3 regions of the Fictibacillus sp. 23RED33 genome follow, and region 1 is predicted to be linked to each of the others. Evidence: riboswitches for the same ligand, from Rfam matches in the RefSeq annotation. Region 1 holds a riboswitch; each other region holds the start of a gene.
The links. Region 1 has a riboswitch for lysine ahead of IHV09_RS19620 (Na+/H+ antiporter NhaC family protein). Riboswitches for the same ligand answer to the same signal wherever they lie in the genome.
Positions count from the first base shown of each region.

Region 1 (4,292 bases):
CAATCACCTTGAACAAGTAGAGCTGCAGCTCACTCGTGAGCCAAAGCCTCTTCCTAAGATGAAGATTAATCCAAACGTGACGAGTATTTTTGATTTCACTTACGATGACTTTGAGCTTGTAGACTATGAGGCACATCCACATATTAAAGGTGTGGTGAGCGTATGATCTCGTTTGTTGTAGCGATGGATGAAAATCGCGCGATCGGTAAAGACAATGATCTACCGTGGTACTTGCCTAACGATCTCAAGCATTTTAAAAACGTAACGATGGGAAAGCCGATCGTGATGGGTCGTAAAACGTATGAATCTATCGGGAAGCCTTTGCCTGGTCGAGAGAATATCGTGGTAACAAGAGATGAGCAGTATCAAGCTGAGGGAACGACGGTCGTTCATTCTGTCCACGAAGTCATTCAAAAAGAAACAGAAGAACTATGTGTGATCGGGGGAACGGAGATCTTTAAGCTGTTCATGCCTGTTGCAGATCGCTTGTATGTCACAGAGATCCACCACACCTTTGATGCTGATACGTTTTTTCCAGAAATCAATCGTGAGGAATGGAAGGAAGTTTCCCGTAAACCAGGTGTTGTAGATGAAAAGAACAAATATCATCACGATTTTGTAGTCTACGAAAAAAATTAAAACCATAAAGTTTGAATGAGCCCCCCTCTTGTCTGCATACATATGTATATGTAGATAAAGGGGGGTTACCTTTTGCTTAAGCGCAGAAAAATGAAACTTCGAAAAGGGCCACTTCCATTCCGATTTGTACTATTGATCTCATTTATTCTGTTTACTTTTATAACGATTCAAGGGCTATGGCTTGTAAACAAAGGGATCGAACCAACACTTATGTTGATTGCTCAAAAGAAAACGGAAGAAATCGCCGCACTTGCAATAAGTGAAGCGATCGACAATGAAATTTTAGGGCCTTCGGAAATGAATGACATCATCGAATATAAGACCGATACAGAAGGAAATGTAGTCTTTGCTGGAATCAATCAGAGTGTAGTCAACCAGGTTGCCAACCAGTCACAAAAAGTCGTTCAAAAATACCTGAAGGAAATAGAAGAAGGAAAAGCACACGAAGTAATAACCAATGATGAGTTAGGAATAACAGCCTATAAGAACGAACCGGGTGTTATTATGGAAATACCTCTTGGGCAAGCAACAAGAAACTCTCTCCTAGCTAACTTAGGGCCGAAAATTCCTATCAAATTTATGTTGATTGGTGAAGCGAACACAGATATCGAAGAGAAAATAGAGAATTCAGGGATCAACAATACGTGGATCAATATTGATATTGTAGTCACAGTGAAAACGAGGATCGTTATTCCTTTTGCGACAGAAACGACTGTTGTAAAAAGACCAATAAAGATAACAGCACAGTTTATTAAAGGGGAAGTCCCTGTCTATTATAATCAATCTGGAGATCCTATTCAGCCGACTGTGCCGATTACACCAGACTTAAAAGAAAAGGAATCTCATGATGAATTGGAGCCTTCTGAAGATAGTCCATCAGAAGACACAAGTGGGGAAGAAGCAGCAGAATAAATATATTTCCTTCATTTAACAAATCCTGTTTAGGTTGACCATTCGTCCTGGTTTGTTATAATTGAAATTGAATTTAAAATTTTATATGTCTTTAAGCCTATCACCGATGGGGTAGAGGAGCGGATTTTATAAGTACTTTTTCAGAGAGTGACGTCTGTGAAGAAAAAGGAAAGGAACTTCCGCCGAAGCAAAAGTAAACCGTCTGTTCACTTTTGCTGGGTTTACACTAAACAAGTGTAAAACTGTCACTGCTTGGGAATTAAAAGCAGTGGAGGACTACTGATCGATGAGGAAAACCATAAATTACTTAAGTGATTGATAGCAGGTTATTTCCTTGTCTATTGATCGCTTTTTATTTTGTCCTTTTTTCCTCAACGTCCTGTAAGAACTCCTCAATATCGATGGCTAAATAAAAGAAGGAGGAACATCATGGAAATTGAGAATTCGATTTATTCGTTAATACCACCCGTATTGGCAATCTTGATGGTTGTTCTAACGCGAAGAGTGTTAGTCTCATTAGGAGCTGGGATCCTAGCGGGAGCCCTATTGCTTCACGATTTTAGTATTGTAGCTACACTGAAAGAAATTGGTACTATTGTGAAAGGGCATTTTATTTCAGACGGTGCATTAAATGAGTGGAATGTTTATATTCTTCTGTTCTTATTAATCTTAGGAATGATGACGAGCATTATCTCTTTAGCAGGTGGAAGCCGAGCTTTTGGAGAGTGGGCCATTTCTAGAGTGAAAACGAGAAGAGGTGCACAGCTTTTAACGGTTGTGTTTGGACTCGTCATTTTTATTGATGACTATTTTAATTCGTTGGCTGTCGGAAATGTAAGTAGACCTATTACTGACCGACACCGCATCTCGCGTGCGAAACTGGCATATTACCTTGATTCAACTGCAGCGCCAGTGTGTGTAATCTCACCTGTTTCAAGTTGGGGAGCGTACATTATCGGTATTATCGGAACGATCTTTGCTACACATGAGATCACAAATATGTCTGCGTTTAGTGCTTTTATTCAAATGATTCCAATGAATTTTTATGCAGTGTTTGCGTTAATCCTAGTATTTGCTGTAGCGTATTTTCAACTTGATTTTGGACCGATGAAAAAACATGAGGAAACAGCTCTTGCTACAGGAGAAGTGATTGCAGCTGATAAAAAAGCTGCAATTGGAGAAGGTATTAAGCTCGAAGAAAGTGACAAAGGAAAAGTAGGAGACCTTGTTTGGCCAATCGTAATCTTGATTATTTCAACGGTTGGATTCATGATCTATACAGGTATTCAAAATGTGAAGGGGCTAGAAGAACCAACGGCCATCACACTTTTATCTATTTTTGAGAATACCGATGTACCAAAATCATTAGTATATGGTGGTCTGCTTGGTTTAGCTTCTGCTATATTGTTCTTCCTTCCAAAGAAGATGGGTGCTGCATCATTAGGAAAAGGACTGGGACGCGGTATTCAGTCTATGATCGGTGCTGTTACGATCTTGCTTTTTGCATGGACGATCATCTCTATCATCGATAGCTTAGGAACAGGGACGTATCTAGCAGGGTTAGTTGATCAGCATATGAATTTAGCTTATCTGCCGTTTGTTCTTTTTGTACTGTCAGGGCTAATGGCTTTTGCGACAGGAACTTCATGGGGTACATTTGGAGTAATGCTACCGATCGCAGCAGAAATTTCAGCTTCTACAAATATTGAGTTAATGCTTCCTGTTCTTGCTGCAGTACTAGCGGGATCTGTTTTTGGTGACCATTGTTCCCCAATATCAGATACTACAATCCTTTCTTCAACAGGAGCGGGAAGTCATCACATTGATCACGTCATGACCCAGCTTCCTTATAGCCTAGTGGCTGCTGGAGTGTCTGCCGTTGGTTATCTTGCCCTTGGGTTCACAGAAAGTGTTTGGGTCGGCCTCTTCGCATCTGCTGTAATATTTATCTTAGCGCTCTTCATAATTAAAAAAGTATCTAGTAAAAATAGCATTAGTGATCAATCTTTAAAGGCTTAATTTTTGAAAGTGTCTGGTAGTTAACCAGGCACTTTTTCTTATATTTATACGACTTTTTCCCCCTTATTCCGACAAAATAACTAAAAACATTTTGACAGGTTTTCATGTTATGTAATATACTGAACACAGAATTATCAGAAAAAAGTAACAATTGTAAACTTTTCGACTTCATAAAAAGGGGGATACAACAATGGAAAATAGGCAGCAATGGGGAAGCCGCTATGGGTTTATATTAGCAGCGGTCGGCTCAGCAATCGGCCTAGGCAATATCTGGAGATTTCCAGCGGTTGCTTATGAGAACGGTGGAGGAGCATTCTTCATCCCATATCTTATAGCACTTTTAACGGCAGGGATTCCCTTACTAATCCTAGAATTTACGCTAGGTCATAAGTACCGTGGATCTGCTCCACTTTCTTATTTCCGACTTCACAAAAAAGCGGAGTGGCTAGGATGGTGGCAAGTATTTGTAGCATTTGTTATTTCTACTTATTACGCGGTTATCATCGCTTGGGCGATTAAGTATTCTATTTACTCATTAAACTTAACTTGGGGAGACAAGCCTTCTGACTTCTTCTACGGTGAAGTCCTTCAATTAAGCAAGACGCCTGGTGACTTGGGTGGTATCGTACCAGGTATTCTGATCGCACTTCTAATCGTGTGGGTCGTTACACTTCTTGTTCTTTATAAAGGTGTATCGAAAGGAATCGAGCGTTTTAACAAAA
Region 1 is NZ_JACZDX010000009.1:4,907-9,198, forward strand. Features, by position in the region: gene IHV09_RS19605 (thymidylate synthase) at 1-166, shown strand, start outside; gene IHV09_RS19610 (dihydrofolate reductase) at 163-639, shown strand; gene yunB (sporulation protein YunB) at 712-1,551, shown strand; lysine riboswitch at 1,656-1,838, shown strand; gene IHV09_RS19620 (Na+/H+ antiporter NhaC family protein) at 1,981-3,570, shown strand; gene IHV09_RS19625 (sodium-dependent transporter) at 3,761-4,292, shown strand, end outside.

Region 2 (4,292 bases), on a different contig from region 1:
GGCATGAAACAAAATAGGTAAGTAGATGACAAACGTTTCTAGGAAAATACGAAAAGGTAAACTTTCCATAAAATGCGCCGCTTTGTTAAATGCTTCAGCATCCCTCGTTGCAAAATGGTTTACAACTAGATGCTGTACGAGAAAAATCCCGATCGGAATTACTCCTAATAATGAATGAATCCTTCTGTTAATAAAATCTCTACTGCCAGCCATTCTCTTGCCCCCTTCAAATTTAGCCTCTCTCTGGCTGCTAATCTTTGTTCCTCTCCACATGTAAGCGTTTTAAGTTTCCTCTTTTAGAGGATGAGTGTTAAACAATTAGCTTAATTAACTAGCAACATGTCCATTTTACTCCCATCGTTTGACACCGTCAAGAAAACGCTAACAACTAAATACGTAAATTTTCTTGATACATCAACGCTTTTGGAGGTTTAAGATTTTCGACAAATACCGATAGTTGCTATAGAGTTTAAACCGCTTTCCCGTTATAATAAAAATTAGAAAGAAGGGATGCAGAATGTTTAAACAAAAGACAAAGGATGATAATACCCCTGTAGAACAGCTTTCTGTTTCAGCTTTTGGGTATGAGATCCTTCGAAGCGATTTGTTGCCTGAACTTCTTGGCAAACAAGAACGAAATATTCTCTATTGGGCAGGAAGACACTTGGCTAGAAAATATCCTTTACATACGATGGAAGAAGTTCACGCTTTTTTTGTTGAAGCAGGTTGGGGCACTCTTGAAATGATCGAAGCTTCGAAAACTGAGATGAATTTCTCTTTAAACTCTCAACTGATCTTGCAGCGAATGGAAAACTTCAATCATCAAACGTTCAGCCTAGAAGCAGGCTTCCTCGCTGAACAAGTTCAGCTGCAAAAAAAATGCACAACAGAAGCTTTAGAATCTACAAAACGAAACAAAGTTTTTATTACTGTTCAATGGGACAAAAAAGATATGATTGAATAACAAAAGCCGGCGTATTGCCGGCTTTTTTCAATGTTTGGTCTTATGTGTTCTGAACGGGAACACGAGCATCTAGCTCAAACACATCATGCAGCGTTTCTATCGACTTAATCATATCTTCTTGTTTCACGACGGTTGATACTTTAATCTCAGAAGTGCTTACCATTTTTATCATAATATCTTCGTCTGAGAGAGCTTTAAACATTTTAGCGGCAACGCCAGGATTTGAGATCATGCCTGAGCCAACGATTGACACTTTTGCAAGACCTTGTTCATAACTGATCGATTCGAATCCTAATTTCCCTTGATGCGCAGCAAGTACTTCTTGTGTAGCAGATAATGAGTTTGATTCAATCGAGAACGAAATATTCGTTTTTTCTTCATTTAGGACATTCTGAATGATGATGTCTACATTGATGCCGTTCGATGCCAAAATAGTAAACAGTTCCGCTAACGCGTGTATTTCATTGGGAACTGAAGAGACCGTAATTTTTGTTATGTTTCCTTCAAACGCAAGACCTCTAACCATTAAATTTTGTTCCATAGACACTTCCTCCTCAACTAATGTTCCACGTTCTTCACTCATGCTAGATCTTACTTCTAATGTAATACTATAGTTTTTAGCAAACTCAACCGCTCTCGGATGTAAAACGCCAGCACCAAGGTTCGCCATCTCTAACATCTCATCATAAGAGATCGAAGGTAGTTTTCTAGCTGAATCCACTACACGCGGATCCGTCGTATATACACCCGTCACATCGGTATAGATGTCACATCGATCGGCTTTTAAAGCTGCCGCTAGCGCAACGGCTGTTGTATCAGATCCACCTCTGCCAAGCGTTGCAATATCCTTTGTTTCAGGAATCAGCCCTTGAAAACCTGCGACAACCACGATATGGCCATCTTTTAATAGAGAAGACACGCGCTCTGAATCGATGTCTAGTATTCTTGCATTTGAAAAGGCATCTTCGGTTTGAATACCCGCTTGCCATCCTGTTAATGATTGAGCTTTATATCCTTCTTGATGCAGAGCCATCGTCAATAGGGCGATCGTAATCTGTTCACCCGTCGTAAGTAGCATATCCATTTCCCGTTTAGAAGGGTTCTGACTGATATCTGTAGCAAGCTTTACGAGTTCATCCGTTGTTTTGCCCATCGCTGAAACCACAACCACGACTTCATTTCCTGCATCTACTTCATGGATGATTCGTTTTGCAACATTTTGTATTCGCTCAACTGAGCCTACACTAGTTCCACCAAATTTTTGAACGATTCTCCCCATATACTCCAATCCCTTCTTGTTGTAAGATTCTATCTCTTTTATTAGAAGACTTTGTTGACGGTGCACGTATACCTTCTTTTTTTGAAAGTAAATACAAAAAAGCAACAATAAGGAAAAACCCTATTGTTGCTATAATCCGTAGCAAGCCAAGTTTGTTCCCCCTCGTGAGATAGTCCTCCACACAAACCCTGGGGGGACTTGTGTGACAGCTCTGTATTTCTTCAATACAGGTCCAGCATAAAAGGCTAGAAGTCCTTTTACACTTCGGCAAGAATCCCCTTTCCACCATCATCACTAGAGCTTCTTCTCTTCAGATGGGTTACTATTGGTTCTTGCTCCTCTACCATCACTTCATACGAAGCATGGCATATTTATAAAGTTGGATTTATTTTAACAAAGTTACTCAATAGCTGCAACTACTCATTTGATAAAAATGCTTTTTCAATAAGCTCGGCTACTGGTTTAGGCACACCTGCTGCTTGAATCTCATCAACAGAAGCTTCTTTTAACTTTTTTAACGATCCAAAGTGGCGAAGCAGCATCTTTTTGCGTTTGTCACCGATTCCAGCGATGCTGTCTAATGTTGATTCGAACATGCTTTTAGAGCGAACTTTTCGATGGAAGGAGATCGCGAACCTGTGAACTTCATCTTGAATTCGTTGCAGAAGATAGAATTCCTGACTGTTTCTAGGCAAGTGTATCATTTCAGGAGGATCCCCAATCCAAAGCTGTGAGGTTCTATGCTTTTCATCTTTTGATAGACCTGCTACTGGAATAAATAAGTTAAGCTCGTTCTCTAATACATCTTGAGCCGCAGATATTTGCCCTTTTCCGCCATCGATCAGAATAAGACTAGGAAGCTCTCCTTCTTCTCTCAATAGTCTTGTATATCTTCTGCGAACAACTTCCTTCATGGAAGCATAATCATCTGGACCTTCCACAGATTTGATCTTATATTTTCGATAATCCTTTTTGTACGGTTTTCCGTCAACAAAAACAACCATGGCAGAAACAGGGTCTGTTCCATGAATATTCGAGTTATCGAACGCTTCAATACGATAAGGTGCAGCAATCCCAATTCTCTCACCAAGGTTCTCAACGGCTTTAATCGTTCTCGCCTCATCTTGCTCGATCAGGGCAAATTTCTCGTGAAGAGCTAAAGACGCGTTTTTAGTAGCTAACTCCACAAGCTCTTTCTTTTGTCCTTTTTTTGGTTGCAACACTTTCACTTGAAGAAGTTCCGATACAAGATCTGCATCCACTTCTTGTGGAAGGAGAATCTCTTTAGGCAGAAGGTGATTTTTTTGCAGATAGAACTGACCGATAAAGGTTAGCAAGTCTTCATTCGCTTCTCCATAAAAAGGGAAGACCGAAATATCTCTAGCAATCACTTTTCCTTGTCTAATGAAAAAGACTTGTACACACATCCATCCTTTATCGAAATGATAACCAAAAACGTCTCGATCGACTAAATCTGCTGTCATCATCTTTTGCTTCTCCATAACAGCTTCAATGTGCTGTATCTGGTCTCGAAGCTCTTTTGCGCGTTCAAAGTTTAATGCTTCAGAGGCTTCGAGCATCTTTTCTGACAACTCATTTTTAACATCCTGATAGCCGCCATTAAGAAATTTCACGATGCCATCTACCATCTGTTTATTTTCTTGTTCTGTAACATCATATACGCAAGGACCTAGACATTGACCGATATGATAATACAAACACACTCTTTTAGGCATCGTATCACATTTACGAAGTGGAAAAATACGGTCTAAAAGCTTTTTCGTTTCTTGGGCAGCATAAGCATTCACAAACGGACCAAAATATTTTCCGCCATCTTTTTTTATCTTCCGTATATATAGAAGTCTTGGTTGTTTTTCAGCAGTGATTTTTAAGTATGGATAGCTCTTATCATCTTTTAGCATAACGTTATAACGAGGGTCATGCTTTTTAATTAAATTCATCTCTAGAACTAATGCTTCCATCTCAGTAGAAGTCACAATGTATTCAAAATCTCTGATCTCACTAACAAGTCTTTGCGTTTTACCATCA
Region 2 is NZ_JACZDX010000005.1:104,034-108,325, forward strand. Features, by position in the region: gene IHV09_RS16440 (succinate dehydrogenase cytochrome b558 subunit) at 1-213, opposite strand, end outside; gene IHV09_RS16445 (YslB family protein) at 518-964, shown strand; gene IHV09_RS16450 (aspartate kinase) at 1,005-2,243, opposite strand; lysine riboswitch at 2,406-2,594, opposite strand; gene uvrC (excinuclease ABC subunit UvrC) at 2,660-4,292, opposite strand, start outside.
Region 2: another riboswitch for lysine. It lies ahead of IHV09_RS16450 (aspartate kinase); the one in region 1 lies ahead of IHV09_RS19620 (Na+/H+ antiporter NhaC family protein).

Region 3 (4,292 bases), on a different contig from region 1:
ATGGGAATCTTTGAGTTAACATCTGCAGGAATCTCATCTGCTGTTTTGTTTGGATTTTTAGTAGCAGTCATCTTTGAACCTAAGGGGTGATCATATGGTGAAAAAACGGGTCATTTTCATAACGGATGGAGATCTGTATGCACTACGGGTCGTAGAGCATGCGGCTAAACAAGTTGGAGGACGCTGTATATCACAATCATGGGGAAATCCAACACGAAAAAGCGGTATAGAGCTTGTAGAGATGATCCGAAAAACACCACATGACCCTGTACTTGTAATGTTTGATGACTGTGGTTTTAAAGGAGAAGGTCCAGGAGAACAAGCGATGAGATATATTCATCAGCAGAAAGATATTGATGTGATTGGTGCTGTGGCCGTAGCTTCCAAAACGCATTTTACAGAATGGACAAAAGTTCACTGTTCTATGGATCGATATGGAGAACTAACAGAGTTCGGTATTGATAAGAGTGGAATTCCAGATCTTGAAACAGGCAGGATTAACGGTGACACCGTCTATATCCTCGATGAATTAAACCTTCCTTTCATAGTAGGTGTCGGGGATATCGGAAAAATGGCTGGTTTTGATTCTGTTGAAAAGGGAGCTCCAATTACAGTAAAAGCGATTCAACTTATTTTAGAAAGGAGCGAATCAATTGGCAACCGAAAAAAATAAAACACCGATTAGTAAGAACATTGAAGATACGGAAAGGTTTTTAAAAGAGCGTTTGGGTATTGGTGTGAGTTTTGATGTTGGTGTCAGAAAGATCTTTGTCTTAAAAAAGGAACTTCAGCTATATTATTGTACGGGACTTTGCGACAGTGAGTTCATCATCATGATCTACCGCGAACTAATGGATATGGATCATGGTCATCGCGCACCGAGTAAAGTAAAAGATCTTGTACATAATCATCTCGCACATCAGCAAGTAGAGATTACGAAATCGTTAGATGAAGCTGTAGACCGCATGCTTTCAGGTCTGATCGTTATATTCATTGACGGAGAAGAAGAAGCATTTGTTGTGGATGTAAGAAGTTATCCAGGAAGATCACCAGAAGAGCCGGACATTGAGAAAGTGGTAAGGGGAGCCCGTGATGGATACACGGAAAATATTATCATCAATACTGCTCTTACAAGAAGACGTATACGAGATGAACGATTACGACACGAAATTCTTCAAGTGGGTGAACGCTCTAAAACGGATGTATGTCTCGCTTATATTCAAGATGTGGCAGATCCCGGCCTCGTTGACCTTATTAGAAAAGAGCTTAACTCTATTGAGATCGACGGGATTCCAATGGCAGATAAGACGATCGAAGAGTTTATTGTAAAACAAGGTTGGAATCCGTTTCCCTTAGTCCGGTATACAGAAAGACCAGATGTTGCTGCACAGCACTTGATGGAAGGTCATGTATTAATCATCACAGATACATCGCCAAGTGTTATCATCACACCTACTACACTCTTTCATCACGTACAGCATGCAGAAGAGTTTAGGCAGACTCCATTTATAGGTGCTTTTTTAAGATGGACCCGCTTTACAGGCATGATGGCTTCAGTATTCTTAGTACCGATGTGGCTTTTGTTTTCGATGGAAGAGCAATTATTACCGCCTTTCATTGATTTTATCGGTCCGAATAAACACACGAACATCCCACTGTTTCTTCAGATAATCTTTGCGGAGATCGGGATTGATATATTAAGGCTCGCGGCCATCCATACACCGAGTGCACTATCGACCGCCATGGGTCTGATCGCAGCCGTATTAATCGGGCAGATCGCAATAGATGTAGGATTATTCGTACCTGAAGTTATTCTATATGTTGCGATAGCGGCGATCGGATCCTTCTCCACACCAAGTTATGAGCTGAGTATCGCAAACAAAGTCCTGCGGCTTTTCTTGATTGCGATGGTTATGTTGTTTAAAGTGCCAGGATTTATTATCGGATTCACATTGTTGGTTCTCTATATGGCAACGATCAAAAATTTGAACACACCTTACTTGTGGCCGCTCTTACCGTTTAATCCAAAAGCGTTTCTACAGATTGTCGTTCGAATAGCTGTTCCGCTATCAAAAGTTCGACCTAGCATTGTACATCCGCAGAACACCAAAAAACAGCCAACTAATTAATCTGTCCCTTGCTGATTGTTGAAAATTGTGTTAAATTCATAACTAATTAAATATGCCTCATATGAGGTAGAGGCGCAAAACGAATGAGTAGCATATGGAGTTCATGGATGACGATGAAATATGTTGAAAGGTCAATTTGCCGAAGTGTAAAAAGAGTTCCATCTCTTTTTATGCTGGGCCGTTGCTGAACAAGCAACGGACTGTCACTACAACTGTAGTGGAGAGCTATTCCGACATGAGGGTACGGTTTTTGACAGCCTGCCTTAGTTGCGGCTGTCTTTTGTATTTGTCGGGATTGAATTCTCTATCAACAACGAGAGGGGATTACTTGTGAATTTACACGGAACATCAAAAATTGGAGATAATCAACATCTATGGATCGGTGGTTTAGATACGGTAGATCTAGCGAAAAAATACGGAACACCGCTATATTTGTATGATTTGTCCTTGATTAAAAATAGAGCAAGAGGCTTTAAAAAAGCATTCGAGGAAAATGGGGTAGGATATCAAGTAGCATATGCCTCAAAAGCCTTTTCTTCCATCGCCATGTTTCAGCTTATCGAACAGGAAGGATTAAGTCTGGATGTAGTTTCAGGTGGAGAACTTTATACGGCACTTCAAGCTGAATTTCCACCTGAAAGAATTCATTTTCATGGAAACAACAAGAGCTTAGCAGAATTAGAATTTGCACTTACCGCTGGAGTCGGTTGTATTGTAGTAGATAACTTTCATGAGATCTCCTTATTAAAAATGCTGAGCAGCAAGCTTAGCAAAAAAGTAGACATCTTACTGCGTTTAACTCCAGGAATTGAAGCCCATACCCATGATTACATCATTACAGGTCAGGAAGATTCTAAGTTTGGATTTGATTTAGGGAATGGTCAAGGAGACAGAGCACTTCAAGAAGTACTTGCATTTGAAGGCTTTCGCGTTTTAGGGATTCATTGTCATATTGGATCTCAAATCTTTGAAACAGAAGGATTCACTCTGGCGATTGAAAAGTTGTTCGGCCATTTTAAAAAGTGGGAAGAAAACTTTAACTATTTTCCAAGTGTCGTAAATCTTGGAGGCGGATTCGGTATTCAATATACGTCAGAGGATACACCGCTTTCTCCTGAACAATACGTTACGGCCATGATTGAAGAAGTGAAGAAACAGATGATTCACTTTGAAGGGAAAGATCTGCCTGAACTTTGGATTGAACCAGGACGTTCACTCGTAGGTGATGCGGGTACGACGATCTATTCGATCGGCTCTCAAAAAGAGATCGAAGGAGTTAGGCATTATGTGTCCATTGATGGTGGGATGACAGATAACATTCGTCCTGCACTCTATCAAGCTAAATATGAAGCATTCGTAGCGAATAAGATGAACGAAGAACCAACACAAACCGTTTCAATCGCAGGAAAATGCTGTGAGAGTGGCGACATGTTAATCTGGGATATTGAACTTCCTGAAGTTTGTGATAACGACTTATTAGCCGTTTCCTGTACGGGAGCTTACGGTTACAGTATGGCGAGCAATTATAATCGCATTCAGCGGCCAGCAGTTGTGTTTGTAGAGAACGGTGAAGAACAGCTTGTAGTGAAGCGGGAAACATATGAAGACCTCATCAAGAATGATGTTCCATTAAAAACGAATGTTTTTGTGTAAATTAGTTTACGGAGCAGACATTTAACCGTACAATGGTAGTTGAATGAAGTAGAAGGAGGCCTGTTTTTTATGAAAAAAGGTTCAATTGAATTTGAAAACGGCGAAAAAATTGTATTTGATCTATACCAAGAAGAAGCACCTGGAACAGTAGAAAACTTTGAAAAACTTGCAAACGAAGGCTTTTACAACGGTGTAACGTTCCACCGTGTTATCCCTGGATTTGTAGCTCAAGGTGGAGATCCAACAGGAACTGGAGCTGGCGGCCCTGGTTATTCTATTCCTTGTGAAACAGAAGGGAACCCACATAAGCACGTAGCGGGGTCTCTTTCAATGGCGCATGCTGGCCGCGATACAGGCGGAAGCCAATTCTTCCTCGTACACGAGCCACAGCCGCACTTGAACGGTGTTCATACTGTTTTTGGACAAGTTACAGAAGGTTTGGAAACAGTACTTCGTATTAAACAAGGCGATGTAATGAAAGAAGTTAAAGTTTGGGAAGAATAAGTTCCA
Region 3 is NZ_JACZDX010000003.1:200,321-204,612, reverse strand. Features, by position in the region: gene spoVAE (stage V sporulation protein AE) at 1-90, shown strand, start outside; gene IHV09_RS12845 (stage V sporulation protein AE) at 95-673, shown strand; gene IHV09_RS12840 (spore germination protein) at 654-2,129, shown strand; lysine riboswitch at 2,189-2,365, shown strand; gene lysA (diaminopimelate decarboxylase) at 2,460-3,782, shown strand; gene IHV09_RS12830 (peptidylprolyl isomerase) at 3,852-4,286, shown strand.
Region 3: another riboswitch for lysine. It lies ahead of lysA (diaminopimelate decarboxylase); the one in region 1 lies ahead of IHV09_RS19620 (Na+/H+ antiporter NhaC family protein).